DNA from 4 places in the Rhizobium acidisoli genome. Region 4 is predicted to be linked to each of the others. Evidence: riboswitches for the same ligand, from Rfam matches in the RefSeq annotation. Region 4 holds a riboswitch; each other region holds the start of a gene.
The links. Region 4 has a riboswitch for cobalamin ahead of CO657_RS11925 (ABC transporter substrate-binding protein). Riboswitches for the same ligand answer to the same signal wherever they lie in the genome.
Positions count from the first base shown of each region.

Region 1 (3,183 bases), 380 kb from region 4:
CAACCGGCACGCCCTACAGCGCCATGAAGAACGCCTTCGCCTACAAAAGCCGCGCGCCCGGCGAGAAAAACGCCTGCGCCTGCAATCTCACCGCCTATTACGACGAGATGCGCGGCAAGCAGGCGATCAGCCAGCCGCCGCAGCAGGGATCGATCACCACCATCCGGACCAATCCGCCGGTGAAGGATACAGCGGCAGCCGCCGCGCCGCAGCCATCGGTTCCGGAGCGTCCCTACGACCCCACGCAGAATAAGGTCCGCCAGGTCGGCCCGCAATTCCTCGCCGGCGACCAGGGCTCGATCGACCTTGCCAATCCTGCCGCACCTGGCCCCCAACCGCAGCAGTAGCAGCCGCAGCAGCAGTGATCGCTACCTCTCGCTCCTTCCCCAGCCATCATGGAAGACGAGTTCCTCGAGCGGCAGCCGCTGCCGCCAGCCTTTGACCGAGAGTTCCGGCTGGTCGTAGAGCCGGTCGACGAAACCGGCGCAGAGCCAGGCAACCACCTCGATATGCTCAGGGATGCCGAGAATGGTCTTCAAGTCGGCTTCGTGAAAGATGCTGACCCAGCCAATGCCGACCCCTTCGGCGCGGGCCGCCAGCCAGAGATTCTGAATGGCGCAGACTGTGGAATAGCTGTCCATCCGCGGATTGTGCGTGCGCCCCAGCACCACGCTGCCGCTGCGGGTGGGATCGCAGGTCACGCAGATGCCGAGCGGCGCCTCTGTTATGCCTTCGAGCTTGAGGGAGCGATAGGCCTGCCGCCGCTCGCCCTCAAACATCAGTGCCGCTTCCTCGTTGGCCTTGGCAAAGGCATCGCGGATTCGGGCTCGCACAGTTGGACTTTTCACCAGAATGAAATTCCACGGCTGCATGAAGCCGACGGAGGGTGCGTGATGGGCGGCCGTCAGCAGCCGTTCCACCACGTCGTCGGGCAAGGGCTCGGGCAGGAACTGGCTGCGAACATCGCGTCGCGTCATGATCGCATGATAGACAGCCTCGCGTTCGGCCAAAGAAAAACCGGACGCCACTGACATGGCATCCTCATCAAAGGGTCGCATCGTCAAATCCCCAACAACGCAACCGCCCGCCGTCCGCGCGGGTTGGGTCTATCTTGCCAGGCCGGTCTTCTGACTCGGCGTCACCCGTCTGCCGCAGCCTTCCCGGCGAAAACCAGTGGCATGATGAGCGGCAGACGTCAGCCTTACAGCGTTGGGCACGTTCCGGTCTTGCACCGGATTCCCGATTCTCCCGCTTGAAAAGCGGGCACCTGACGGCGCATCTATTTCAGCAAACCGGCCCTGCGGCAAGCGGCCTCATGCCGCATTCACCCGTATGTGACATCGATCGCGTGGACAGCTGCGCATCGCTGCCGTAGAAACGAACAGATCCCAACCGACGCCCGTGGCGCCGCAACTTTCCTCTTTGCACCCCGGTTGCCCGTGCCCCGCCTGACACCCATGATCCTTGCGGTCGCCCTGTTCATGGAACAGATGGATTCGACCGTCATCGCCACCAGCCTGCCGGCGATCGCCGCCGATATCGGCACCTCGCCGATCGCGCTGAAGCTTGCTGTCACCAGCTATCTCGTGGCGCTGGCGATCTTCATCCCGATCAGCGGCTGGATGTCCGATCGTTTCGGCGCGCGCAACATCTTCCGTTTGGCGATCTTCGTCTTCATGATCGGCTCGGTCGCCTGCGCCTTTTCCAATTCGATCGCGGCCTTCGTCGTCTCGCGCCTGATCCAGGGCGCCGGCGGCTCGATGATGACGCCGGTCAGCCGCCTGCTGCTGGTCCGGGGAACGCCGCGCCACGAACTCGTCGATGCCATGGCCTGGCTCACCATTCCCGCACTGATCGGCCCGATCATGGGGCCGCCGATCGGCGGTTTCCTCACCACCTATCTCAGCTGGCACTGGATCTTCTGGATCAATGTCCCGATCGGCGTGCTCGGCATCTTCCTCGTCACGCGTTTCCTGCCGGCGGTCGAGCCGCGCAGTCCGCGGCCGATGGATTTTCCGGGCTTCTTCCTTTGCGGCATCGGCTTTTCCGGCTTCGTTTTCGGCCTGTCGGTGATCAGCCTGCCGGCCGTGCCCGTCATCTACGGCTATGTCACGGTGGCCGTCGGCATCCTTGCCGGCCTCCTCTATCTCCTGCATGCCCGCCGCACGCCCTATCCGCTGCTCGATCCGAAAATGTTCCGTTACCCGATGTTCCGGGCGGCGATCCTCGGCGCCTCGAATTTCCGCATGGGGCTCGGCGCCCTGCCCTTTCTGATGCCGCTGATGCTCCAGCTCGGCTTCGGCCTGACGCCGCTGCAATCGGGCTCAGTCACCTTCGTCAGCGCGCTCGGCTCCATGGGGTCGAAATTTGCCGCCTCGCGCACCTTCAATGCCTTCGGCTTCCGTACCGTCATATCGATCACCACCTTGCTGGCGGCAATCTGCCTCGGCATCAACGGCTTCTTCACCGCTGAAACGCCGCTGCCGCTGATCATGGCCTGCCTGCTGATCGGCGGCCTTTTCCGCTCAATGGCCTTTTCGGGCGTCAACGCCATGGCCTTCGGCGATGTCGATGATGCCGACAGCAGCCAGGCGACCGCGATCAACGCCGTTGCCCAGCGTATCTCCATGGCGATGGGCGTGGCGATCGCCGGCGGCATCCTCGAAATTTCGAGCAGCTTTCACGGAGGCAGGCTGCTGGTCTCGGATTTTCACACCGCCTTCTTCAGCGTCTCGGCGATTTCGGCGCTCGCCTGCATCACCTTCCTGCGCCTGCCGCGCGATGCCGGCGCCGAATTGACCACGCGCCGCCGCAAACGCCACCAGCCCGAGCCCGAAGAGGCGATCGCGGAAAACAGCTGATCAAGCCAAATCGCCCGGCCGGGACGGCGGCGAAATCAGGCGCGTGTGCTCCGGCATCCCATTCTACTTTATGATTTATTCACACATCAAAGACACACTGCGTCTGCGCGTTTTGGGTCGCTATCAGGACATGGGCATGAGCGCTCGTGATGTGACCGTCAGCGTGGATGCCCGTGTTGATACGCCGGTCGGGAACAGATCCGACTGAGCCGCAATTCCAGGCCCCGCGGAATGTTCCAATTTTTGAAAACGATGCCTCTGACAGCCAAGCTGGCGGCGATTATCGTGACCGTCAACCTTTGCGGCATCTCCGCCTTTGCCA
Region 1 is NZ_CP034998.1:2,021,840-2,025,022, forward strand. It holds gene CO657_RS10020 (DUF2865 domain-containing protein) at 1-347, shown strand, start outside; gene bluB (5,6-dimethylbenzimidazole synthase) at 369-1,058, opposite strand; cobalamin riboswitch at 1,101-1,286, opposite strand; gene CO657_RS10030 (DHA2 family efflux MFS transporter permease subunit) at 1,440-2,861, shown strand; gene CO657_RS10035 (methyl-accepting chemotaxis protein) at 3,093-3,183, shown strand, end outside.
Region 1: another riboswitch for cobalamin. It lies ahead of bluB (5,6-dimethylbenzimidazole synthase); the one in region 4 lies ahead of CO657_RS11925 (ABC transporter substrate-binding protein).

Region 2 (3,183 bases), 910 kb from region 4:
ACGAAGGTCAGCGATATCCACTGCGTCACCACCTGGTCGCGCTACGACAATAGATGGAAGGGTGTTTCGACCCGCGATCTGCTCGATCTCGCTATGCCGAAGCCGCAAGCCGGTTACGTCATGCTGACGAGTTATGACGGCTATACCACCAACCTGCCGCTTGCCGATTTCGCCGCCGAGGACGCAATCCTTGTGACATCCTGGGAAGGCCTGCCACTGACGCCGGACCACGGCGGCCCGATGCGCCTCGTCGTGCCGCATCTTTATTTTTGGAAAAGTGCCAAATGGCTGCGCCGCATCGAGCTGATACCGGATGACGAAGCCGGCTTTTGGGAAAAGAACGGCTACCACATGTATGGCGATCCGTGGCGCGAGCAGCGCTATTCCGACGATTGAGCCGTCGGCCGCAGACCGTGGCGAAGTGCAAACACCACAAGCGCGAACAGAGCGGCAAGCCCCGTCAGCGACGCCATGCTGGCTAGATGAAACGGCACCTTATTCCAGCGTGGTTTGACGACATCGGCGGTGTTGAAGGCCTCGCCGCTGAACCGGCAGGTGATGAGCGCTAGGCTGCGCCGCACCATGTCGGCATCGACCGCGGAAATGATTTCATCAGCCGCAACGGCCTCCCCCGGCATCTCGCGCATCGAGAGCAAGACCGCCTTGGCCGCCGCTAGATAGGCATGGGCGCATTCGTTGAATGGGCTCTCCTCGTCGCTCACGCTGCCCGGCATCCGGCCCCAGAGACAATAGGAATATTGGATTTCGGCATAGTTCAGAACGCGCCGGAAGGGCTCGTTCGTATCGACTGCACGGGACGCCAGGTCGATAATTCGGCCGCGATAGTCCGAAATCACCGCCATCTCTCCATGCGAGATTTCAGGTATATCGAGGCCGGCATGGCTGCCGCCGGCGTTGCGGCTATGAGCAAGGGCGTTTTCAGCAGGCAGGCAAAAGAAAGCGGCGGCAAAAGCCGTCGACAGGAGTGTTATGGTTCTGCAGCTTTTCATAGTGGCACGAAAACCTAAGGGCGCCGGCAAAACGGCGCCCCTCGATGCGTTCAGTAGAAGGCCCTCGCCGGCCGGCTCCGCTGCCCGTCCTTCACGGCAAGCCGCTTTTCCGCCAGCGCCCCGAAGGCAAGGCCAAGTGTTGCCCAGAGGACCGCATGCATGGCGAGCGTTGTCGTCCGGAAACGCCAGAGCACCATGGCCGAGAAGTTCTCCGGCACCTCGTTGATCGGCGGCAGTAAATAGAGCACGAGGCCGATGAAGACGAGATAGGCGACGCCAGCGATGATCGCGCTGTTCCAGGGGCCGAAACGCTCGGAAAGACGGCGCGACAGCGCCACCGCGGCAATCAGGGCAGCAAGCGAAACGACGATCATCAGGAAGAACAGCTCAGTCCTGACGCCGATCGTATCGGCATTGCCGACCGCCGGCGGGTTGGCCGGATATTTGATAGCGGGAACGAGAACGATCGCCACGAAGGCGGCAAGGGCAATGACCGCCGAGGTGCCGCGCGCCGAAAGATTGCTGACGCGGCCATGCACGAAAGCGAAGGCGAGCGCGAAAAGCCCGCCGACGGCAATGCTGTAGGCCATGACGCCGGTGAAAAGGCCAAGACCGGCCTGTGTGGCCCGGCTGACGATTTCAGGTTCGGCAGCTTCGCCGGCCGCCTGGGCGCTCGCCTCCTCGAAGGCGATTGCCGCATCGACCAGCGGCTCGCCGAAGATATGGGCGAAAGCAAAAACCAGAATGCCAGCGATCAGCCCCGCGAGCATGCCGCGAAGTAGAAGATTTCCGACCATGTCAGTATCCCCCTTAGTGGCAGGGAAAGCCGAGGAGGTGGCGGGCGTCATGCACGAATTCGTGCACATACATGCCGTTGAACAGCGCGGTCGCGCCTTCCTCGGTGCCGACGAAATAGATGGCGATGAGCATCAGCAGGCCGCCGAAGATCGCCCAGGGCAGGATTTCTCCTACGGGGATCGGTGCCGGTGCCGCGACGGGCGCGAAAGTGGTGTCAGACATGTATTCCTCCGGAATGACGCGTTCAGTCGAAAGAGTGCTTGTGCGGTAAGGTCTGACTTCCAGCGCGAAAAACCTTCGACACGCTGGTCACAGTGGCGCGACCGCGCCGGATTTCCACCGGCTTCCAAACCCGCAACAGCCCGGTTATATCTGCACGCCGAAGAGACTGTCAACGATACTTCACCTGCCGGCCAAGGGCTGCTCTACTGTATGAACACGCGCCTTACCTGGATCTGCCATGGTGCAACGGCGGCGAGCCGCAAAGCCATGTTTCCGATCGACGAACCGCTGGAAACCAAGGCAACGGAGGAAGCCGGCAGGATGACCGCCCTGCCCCGCGCCGATCGTATCGCCGTAAGCCCGGCTTTGCGTGCCCGCCAGACTGTCGACGCGCTCGGCCTTCAAGCTCGCATAGACCCTGCACTTGGCGATTGCGATCATGGCCGCTGGGCCGGCAAGTCGATCGCGGCGATCGAGGCCGAGGAGCCGGAGAACCTCATGGCCTGGATGACAAGTCCGGAAGCCGCCCCTCACGGAGGCGAGAGCCTTGTTGATCTTCGAACACGCGTCGCCAGCTGGATGGACAACGAATCCGCCCTCGGCGGCCATGTGATCGCCATCAGCCACGCCACGGTCATCCGAGCGGCGGTAGCCCATGTGCTCCAGGCACCGCCCTCCTCCTTCTGGCTCATCGATGTCGAGCCGCTCGCCGTCATTCGCATGACCAGCAACGGACGGCGCTGGTCTCTGCGTTTCCAGCATTAGCGATCCCTGATGCTTATCCAGCCTTACACAAGCAAATCGCGTCATCTCTATTGAACCCGGTTTCGCCGGGACTACTTCCTTGTCCCAAGGAGATGGAAGACATGACATATGACTGGAGTGGGGAGCGCACGCGTCGCCTGCGTTTAATGCGTGTCGCCACAATCACGGTTCTGGTCGGTCTCATCGTCAGCGTTCCGCTGTTGATGGTCACCGCCTGAAACACGAGAAAGGGCGAGCGATGCACCAGCACGCTCGCCTTCGTTTTTTCCGTTCCCCGCGTCACCAGAAGTGCGTCCGTCTCTCGACGGTGCAGCAAGAGGCTGCTGTCCCCAAAAATTCGCCTTCTGGTTTCAACGAACATTTCAGACTTTCATGATAGTTCGGCATA
Region 2 is NZ_CP034998.1:3,318,443-3,321,625, forward strand. It holds gene CO657_RS16285 (sulfite oxidase-like oxidoreductase) at 1-396, shown strand, start outside; gene CO657_RS16290 (hypothetical protein) at 381-1,010, opposite strand; gene CO657_RS16295 (CbtA family protein) at 1,061-1,807, opposite strand; gene CO657_RS16300 (CbtB domain-containing protein) at 1,821-2,030, opposite strand; adenosylcobalamin (AdoCbl) riboswitch at 2,043-2,185, opposite strand; gene CO657_RS16305 (histidine phosphatase family protein) at 2,241-2,795, shown strand.
Region 2: another riboswitch for cobalamin. It lies ahead of CO657_RS16300 (CbtB domain-containing protein); the one in region 4 lies ahead of CO657_RS11925 (ABC transporter substrate-binding protein).

Region 3 (3,183 bases), 1.3 Mb from region 4:
TGGTGGAAGTGGCACAGGAATCGAAGGCGCCGACGGAACGTTTCATCGATCGGTTCTCGCGTTATTACACGCCCGGCGTGGTGGTGGTTGCCGCACTGGTCGCGGTCGTTCCGCCGCTCCTCTTCGACGGCTCATGGAGCGAATGGGTCTATAAGGGCCTTGCCATTCTGCTGATCGGTTGCCCCTGCGCGCTTGTCATCTCGACGCCGGCGGCGATTGCCGCCTCGCTTTCAGCAGGCGCGCGGCGCGGGCTGCTGATGAAGGGCGGCGCGGTATTGGAAACGCTCGGCAAGGTGACGATGGTCGCCTTCGACAAGACAGGCACGCTAACCGAAGGCAAGCCTCAGGTGACCGACATCGTTTCCTTCGGATTGAGTGAGGCGCAGGTCTTGTCGCGCGCGGCGGTGCTGGAGCAGGGTTCCAGCCATCCCCTAGCGCTGGCGATCCTCAACCGCGCCAAGGCCGACGGCGTCCCCGTGCCGCCGGCCTTCGAGCTGGAGGCGCTGCCGGGCAAGGGCGTCAGCGGCAATGTCGGCGGCGAGACGCTGGATCTGCTGTCACCGTCCGCTGCCCGTGAGCGCGGAGCACTCGATGGCGACAAGGATGCACGCATTACTGTGCTGAACGACGAGGGCAAGAGCGTGTCGGTGCTGCTCGTCAACGGTGTCGCGGCCGGCCTGATCGCCATGCGCGACGAGCCGCGCGAGGATGCCAAGGCCGGGCTTTCCACGCTCAAGTCGGCCGGCGTCAAGGCGATGATGCTGACGGGCGACAACAAGCGGACGGCAGCAGCCGTTGCCGGCATGCTCGGCATCGACTGGCGCGGCGAGATGATGCCTGAGGATAAGCAGCGGGTCGTCGGTGAATTGAAGCGCCAGGGCTTCATCGTCGCCAAGGTCGGCGACGGCATCAATGATGCTCCGGCGCTGGCTGCCGCCGATATCGGCATCGCCATGGGCGGCGGCACCGACGTGGCGCTGGAAACTGCGGATGCCGCCGTTCTCCACGGGCGCGTCGGCGACGTGGCGCGGATGATCGAGCTGTCCAAACGGACGATGCGCAATATCCTGCAGAATATCAGCATCGCGCTGGGACTGAAGGCGGTGTTCCTGGTGACGACGATTGCCGGCATCACCGGTCTCTGGCCGGCAATTCTCGCCGATACCGGCGCCACCGTGCTGGTGACGATCAATGCGCTTAGGCTGCTTCAGGTCAAGGGATAAACCCTATTCGCAGCGACGATGCGGCTGATCGGGAATCGACAATCGTAGAGCCGGCTACAAGCCGGCTCTCTTCGTTCCGGCCTTCTTCACAGCCTGTTTGCTTAAGCCTTCGTTATCCATGTTTTTCACAGGAACGTAGTGATTTCAAACTTGCCGTAACGCAACGCACAAACCATCCGTTGACGTGATTTTGGATTCGCGTACTATATCTAGTGTTCAAGGTTCCTTCGATTCGTGTCGGATCGCGGGCTAAGACGGGAATACGGTGCGTTTCGCCATGACGGCGCAGCAAGGCCGGAGCTGCCCCCGCAACTGTAAGCGGCGAGCAACTGTCCGATTTCAGGTCACTGAGGCATGATGCCTCGGGAAGGCTGGGGCAGGGTGCTTCGACCCGCAAGCCAGGAGACCTGCCTTGAACTAGATGTCCACGGGCGGGGTGTCCGGAAGGTCGCGTGCATGACAGCGGAATGATCCGCGCCTGTTGCGCTGCCCGAACGTCCGCATGAGCACTTCGGGGTTGAAGTCATGTTCAGAATATCAAGGCCGCCGCCCGCGCTAATCCCGATCGTCTCAGGCGTCTAAAGCGCCGACTTGCCAGATCACCATCAAGCATTGACCCGGACGCCACAAGGCGCCCGATCCCTGTCTTGCGTCCTGAATTCTTTGACATCACGAGGAACATGATGAGCGTTACCGTCTACAGCAAACCCGCCTGCGTCCAATGCACTGCCACCTATCGCGCCCTCGACCGTCTGGGCGTCGATTACGACATCGTCGATATCTCCGAGGATGCCGAAGCGCTCGATCGTGTCCGCAGCCTCGGCTACATGCAGGCGCCGGTCGTGATCGCCGGCGAGCGGCATTGGGCGGGTTTCCGCCCCGATATGATCAGCGCGCTCTCCTGACCGAGGAAAAAGGCGATGGGGCTGATCGTCTATTATTCCAGCCGATCCGAAAATACCCATCGCTTCGTTGCCAGGCTCGGACTGCGCGCGGCGCGCATTCCGGCGGGCGGTGCGGATGCGTTCCATATCCGCGAACCCTTCGTGCTTGTCGTGCCGACCTATAGCGGCGGCGACGGCCCAGGGATCATAAAGGGCGCCGTTCCCAAGCAGGTGATCCGTTTCTTGAACGATGCGGAGAACCGAGGACACATTCGTGGCGTGATTGCCGCGGGCAACAGCAATTTCGGCGAGACATACGGGCTCGCCGGCGACGTGATCTCGCAGAAATGCCGGGTGCCGTACCTCTACAGGTTCGAGCTCATGGGCACGGAGGAGGATGTCGCCAACGTCAAACACGGAATGGAACGATTTTGGACACGGGAACAACTCTGACGCGGGATGCGGGTGCAAAACCGCATAACAGTTTTGCTCATCCCGCCGGCGAACGCCCTTTGAAAGCGGTGGAAACGCTCGACTATCACGCGCTGAACGCCATGCTGAACCTCTATGACGATGAGGGCAGGATCCAGCTCGAAAAGGACCGCATGGCGGCGAAGCAGTATTTCCTGCAGCATGTGAACCAGAACACCGTGTTCTTTCACAATCTGAGGGAAAAGCTCGATTACCTCGTGACCGAGGGCTATTACGAGCAGGAGGTTCTCGACCAATATTCCTTCAATTTCGTCCGCGACCTGTTCGACCAGGCCTATGCCAGGAAGTTCCGGTTCCCGACTTTCCTCGGCGCCTTCAAATATTACACCAGCTATACGCTGAAGACCTTTGACGGAAAGCGCTATCTCGAGCGCTACGAGGACCGCATCTGCATGGTGGCGCTGACTTTGGCGCGCGGCGACGAGGCCCTTGCCCGCGACATGGTCGACGAGATCATCTCCGGCCGCTTCCAGCCGGCGACGCCGACCTTCCTCAATGCCGGCAAGAAACAGCGCGGTGAACTGGTTTCCTGCTTCCTGCTGCGGGTCGAGGACAATATGGAATCGATCGGCCGGTCGATCAAT
Region 3 is NZ_CP034998.1:3,683,293-3,686,475, reverse strand. It holds gene CO657_RS17980 (heavy metal translocating P-type ATPase) at 1-1,223, shown strand, start outside; cobalamin riboswitch at 1,426-1,652, shown strand; gene nrdH (glutaredoxin-like protein NrdH) at 1,907-2,128, shown strand; gene nrdI (class Ib ribonucleoside-diphosphate reductase assembly flavoprotein NrdI) at 2,144-2,560, shown strand; gene nrdE (class 1b ribonucleoside-diphosphate reductase subunit alpha) at 2,539-3,183, shown strand, end outside.
Region 3: another riboswitch for cobalamin. It lies ahead of nrdH (glutaredoxin-like protein NrdH); the one in region 4 lies ahead of CO657_RS11925 (ABC transporter substrate-binding protein).

Region 4 (3,183 bases):
TGCCGTCATCGCCGCCGTCAGCCCGAACAGCAGGATCTGGACGCGGCGCACGGCAATGCCGAGCGAGGCGGCCGCATCCGTGCCGAAGGCGAAAGCATCGAGCGCCCGGACATGGGCCATGCAGATGAGGAAACCGGCAAACGCGATCGGCACCGAGAGATAGACATCCGGCCAGCGCACGCCGCTGAGCGAACCCAGAAGCCAGAACAGAATGCCGCGCGCCTGCTCGGCATTCGCCGATGTCGTCACGATGTAGGAGGTCAGCGCAGTGAAGAGCTGCGAACCGGCAACGCCGCACAGGATGATGCGCTCGCCGGTTCCCCCCGCACCCGTCGCAAGGAAGCCGACCAGCAGAAAGGCAATGACCGCGCCGATGAAGGCGCCGCTGGACAGGCCGAGAACACCGTAGCCGAGGCCGAGGATCATCACGCAGACGGCTCCCGTCGAAGCGCCGGCGGAGATGCCGAGCACATAGGGTTCGGCCAGCGGATTGCGCAGCAGCGCCTGCAGGACGGCACCGCAGAGCGAGAGCGACGCGCCGGCGCTGGCTGCAACCAGCGCCCGGCTCAGACGATAATCCCAGACGATGCCCTGGTGGATGCGGCTGAGCTCGAATTGCGTTCCGAAAAGCCGGTTCGACACCGCCTCCGCCGTCGTCGCTAGCGGGATCGCGATCTCGCCGATCGAAACGGCAAGGCTGATCATCAGTCCGAGAAGGAGAAGGGCTGAAATGGTGAGCGCGGCAAGCGCCCACCATCCTTGTTGCCTGACCGACACTGCCTTCACTGCGACAGGCCGAAGGATTTGATGCCGTTCGCCAAGGTCTCGATGCCGTCGATCGTGCGGATCGTCGGGTTCATCGATTGCGCGTCCATCATCACGAAGTGCTTGTTCCTGACGGCATCGAGTTCCTTGGTCACGGGGTCGTTCTCGAGAAAATCGATCTTGACCTTCGGATCGTCGGCGGCGTAGCGGCGCCGGTCCATGGTGGCGAGCACCATGACGGCCGGGTTCGCCTGGGCGATGGTTTCCCAGCCGACCAGCGGCCATTCCTCTTCGGTCGTGAGGACATTCCTGGCGCCGATCGCCTTCAGGATATAGGCAGGCGCGCTGTTCTTGCCGGCGATGAAGGCATCGCCGTTGACTTCCTTGCTGGAGAACCAGAAGACGATAGGCAGGTTCTTGCCCGATGCGCCGGATATCGATGCGACGGCATCCGCCTCGCGCTTCTTCAACTTGGAAATCAGCGCATCGCCGCGCTCCTTCACGTCGAAGATCTCCGAGAGCTCGGCGATCTCACGGTAGACCAGCTCCATCGTGAACAGCTCCTTGCGCACACCGTCGCCGCCATCGGTGTTGACCTTGGCGACGCAATCGGCCGGCGCGAGATAGGTATTGATCCCGAGATCCTGGAACTGCTCCCGCTTGCCGACGGAGCCCTGTGCGCCGACATGCCATTCGAACTCGGCCGCCACCAGGTCGGGCTCCTGTCCGACGACGGATTCGAAGCTCGGATCATTGTCGGCGAGACGCTTTATCTTGCTGTTGGCCTCGGCATATTGCGGCAGGACCGGACCGACCCAGACGGCCGTGCCGGCGATCTTCTCGGCAAGGCCGAGCGAGAAGAGAATTTCGGTCATGCCCTGGCCGATCGAAACGATCTTCGATGGCGCTTTCTGGAACGTCACCTGCTCACCGCAATTGGTGATGGTCAAAGGATATTGGGTGGCGGCAAGGCTCGGTACCGCAAGGCCGATCAGCCCGAAGGCAAATGTCATGGTGGCGAGAATCTGGCGCATGAAAACCTCGATTGAAGGAAAAAAGCACGGTTATGCCGCACGCGCGGCCGAAGGCACGCTGACGCGCGCTAGCCGCAGGAGGTCCAATCGAGACGGATGCATGCCGAAATTCGGCGGAGGTTCAGAAGGTCAATCATGTCTGTTCCTTGTCCGGGCATCCCCGCCCGGTTGATTGGATCGTGATTGACGGCAGGTCTCCTGGCTTGCGGATATCCGTCTTTCATCCGCCTTCCCGCGATATATCGCAGTGGCGAGGCTATCAGCCCTTCAGAGATGGCCGGTCGCTGGCCACACCTGAGATGATCGACAATCCGCATACAGTTGCGGGGGCAGCCACGGTCTCGGTCCCTTCTGGGTCGTCCTCACCGTGTTCCCTATTAATCCCCTTGGAGTCATCTTCAGGGAACCGTCGCCCCCAGTTACGTCGCCGGCCCGCGCGACGTCAATGATTATTGCGGAGGATTGGGTCTGGTGGGCGAAAAATGGAGACGGACCGTCGGAGCGCTGTCGGCCGGTATAGTGCCAGCATCCTCACCCCAGGATAGGGCTCTCTTAAGCATCCTCCCGTTCCCACTGTCGTGGGCGCGGCATCCAGCAACCTCCCTCATGCTGAGGTGCGCAGCCCGAGAGGGCGAAGCCTCGAAGCACGCCGCAACGGTGCTCCTTGCTAAAAACACATCCCGCTCTGCGAATGAAGCACCCGCCTCGTCTTTCGAGGCTTCAGCCTTCGGCTTCCGCACCTCAAGATGAGGCTCTCTTGAGCGTCGACACAAGATCTCCCGTTCCCGCTGCGTGGGTGCGGCACCCTCCGACCTCCCTCATGCTGAGGCGCGCAGCCCGCAAGGGCGAAGCCTCGGAGCACGCGCCGCAGCGCTGCTCCCTGCGTTCCTACAACGCATCCAGCGGAATCTTCAGATAGCGCCGGCCGTTCTCCTCGGGCTCGGGCAGCCGCCCGCCACGGATGTTGACCTGCAGCGCGTGCAGCATCAGCTTCGGCTTCGGCAGCGTACGGTCGCGCGCCTGGCGCAGCGCCACAAAGCCGGCCTCGTCGATGCCCGATATATGCGGATTGGCGCCCCTCTGGGCGGTCACCGTGCTTTCCCAGCGGGGATGGCGACCGCCAGGCTGATAGTCGTGGCCGGAAAAGAGCCGGGTCTCCTCGGGCAGCGACAGGATGGCCTGGATCGAGTGCCAGAGGGCGCTGGCGCTGCCGCCGGGAAAATCAGTGCGCGCCGTGCCGGAATCCGGGGTGAATACGGTGTCGTGCACGAAGGCGGCGTCACCGATCACATAGGTCACCGAGGCAAGCGTATGGCCGGGCGAGAACATCACACGGGCTTCAAGCCCGCCGATCTCGAAAGTGTCGCCCTCGGCAAACAGCCGG
Region 4 is NZ_CP034998.1:2,405,983-2,409,165, forward strand. It holds gene CO657_RS11920 (FecCD family ABC transporter permease) at 1-786, opposite strand, end outside; gene CO657_RS11925 (ABC transporter substrate-binding protein) at 783-1,799, opposite strand; cobalamin riboswitch at 1,971-2,225, opposite strand; gene blh (bifunctional sulfur transferase/dioxygenase Blh) at 2,688-3,183, opposite strand, start outside.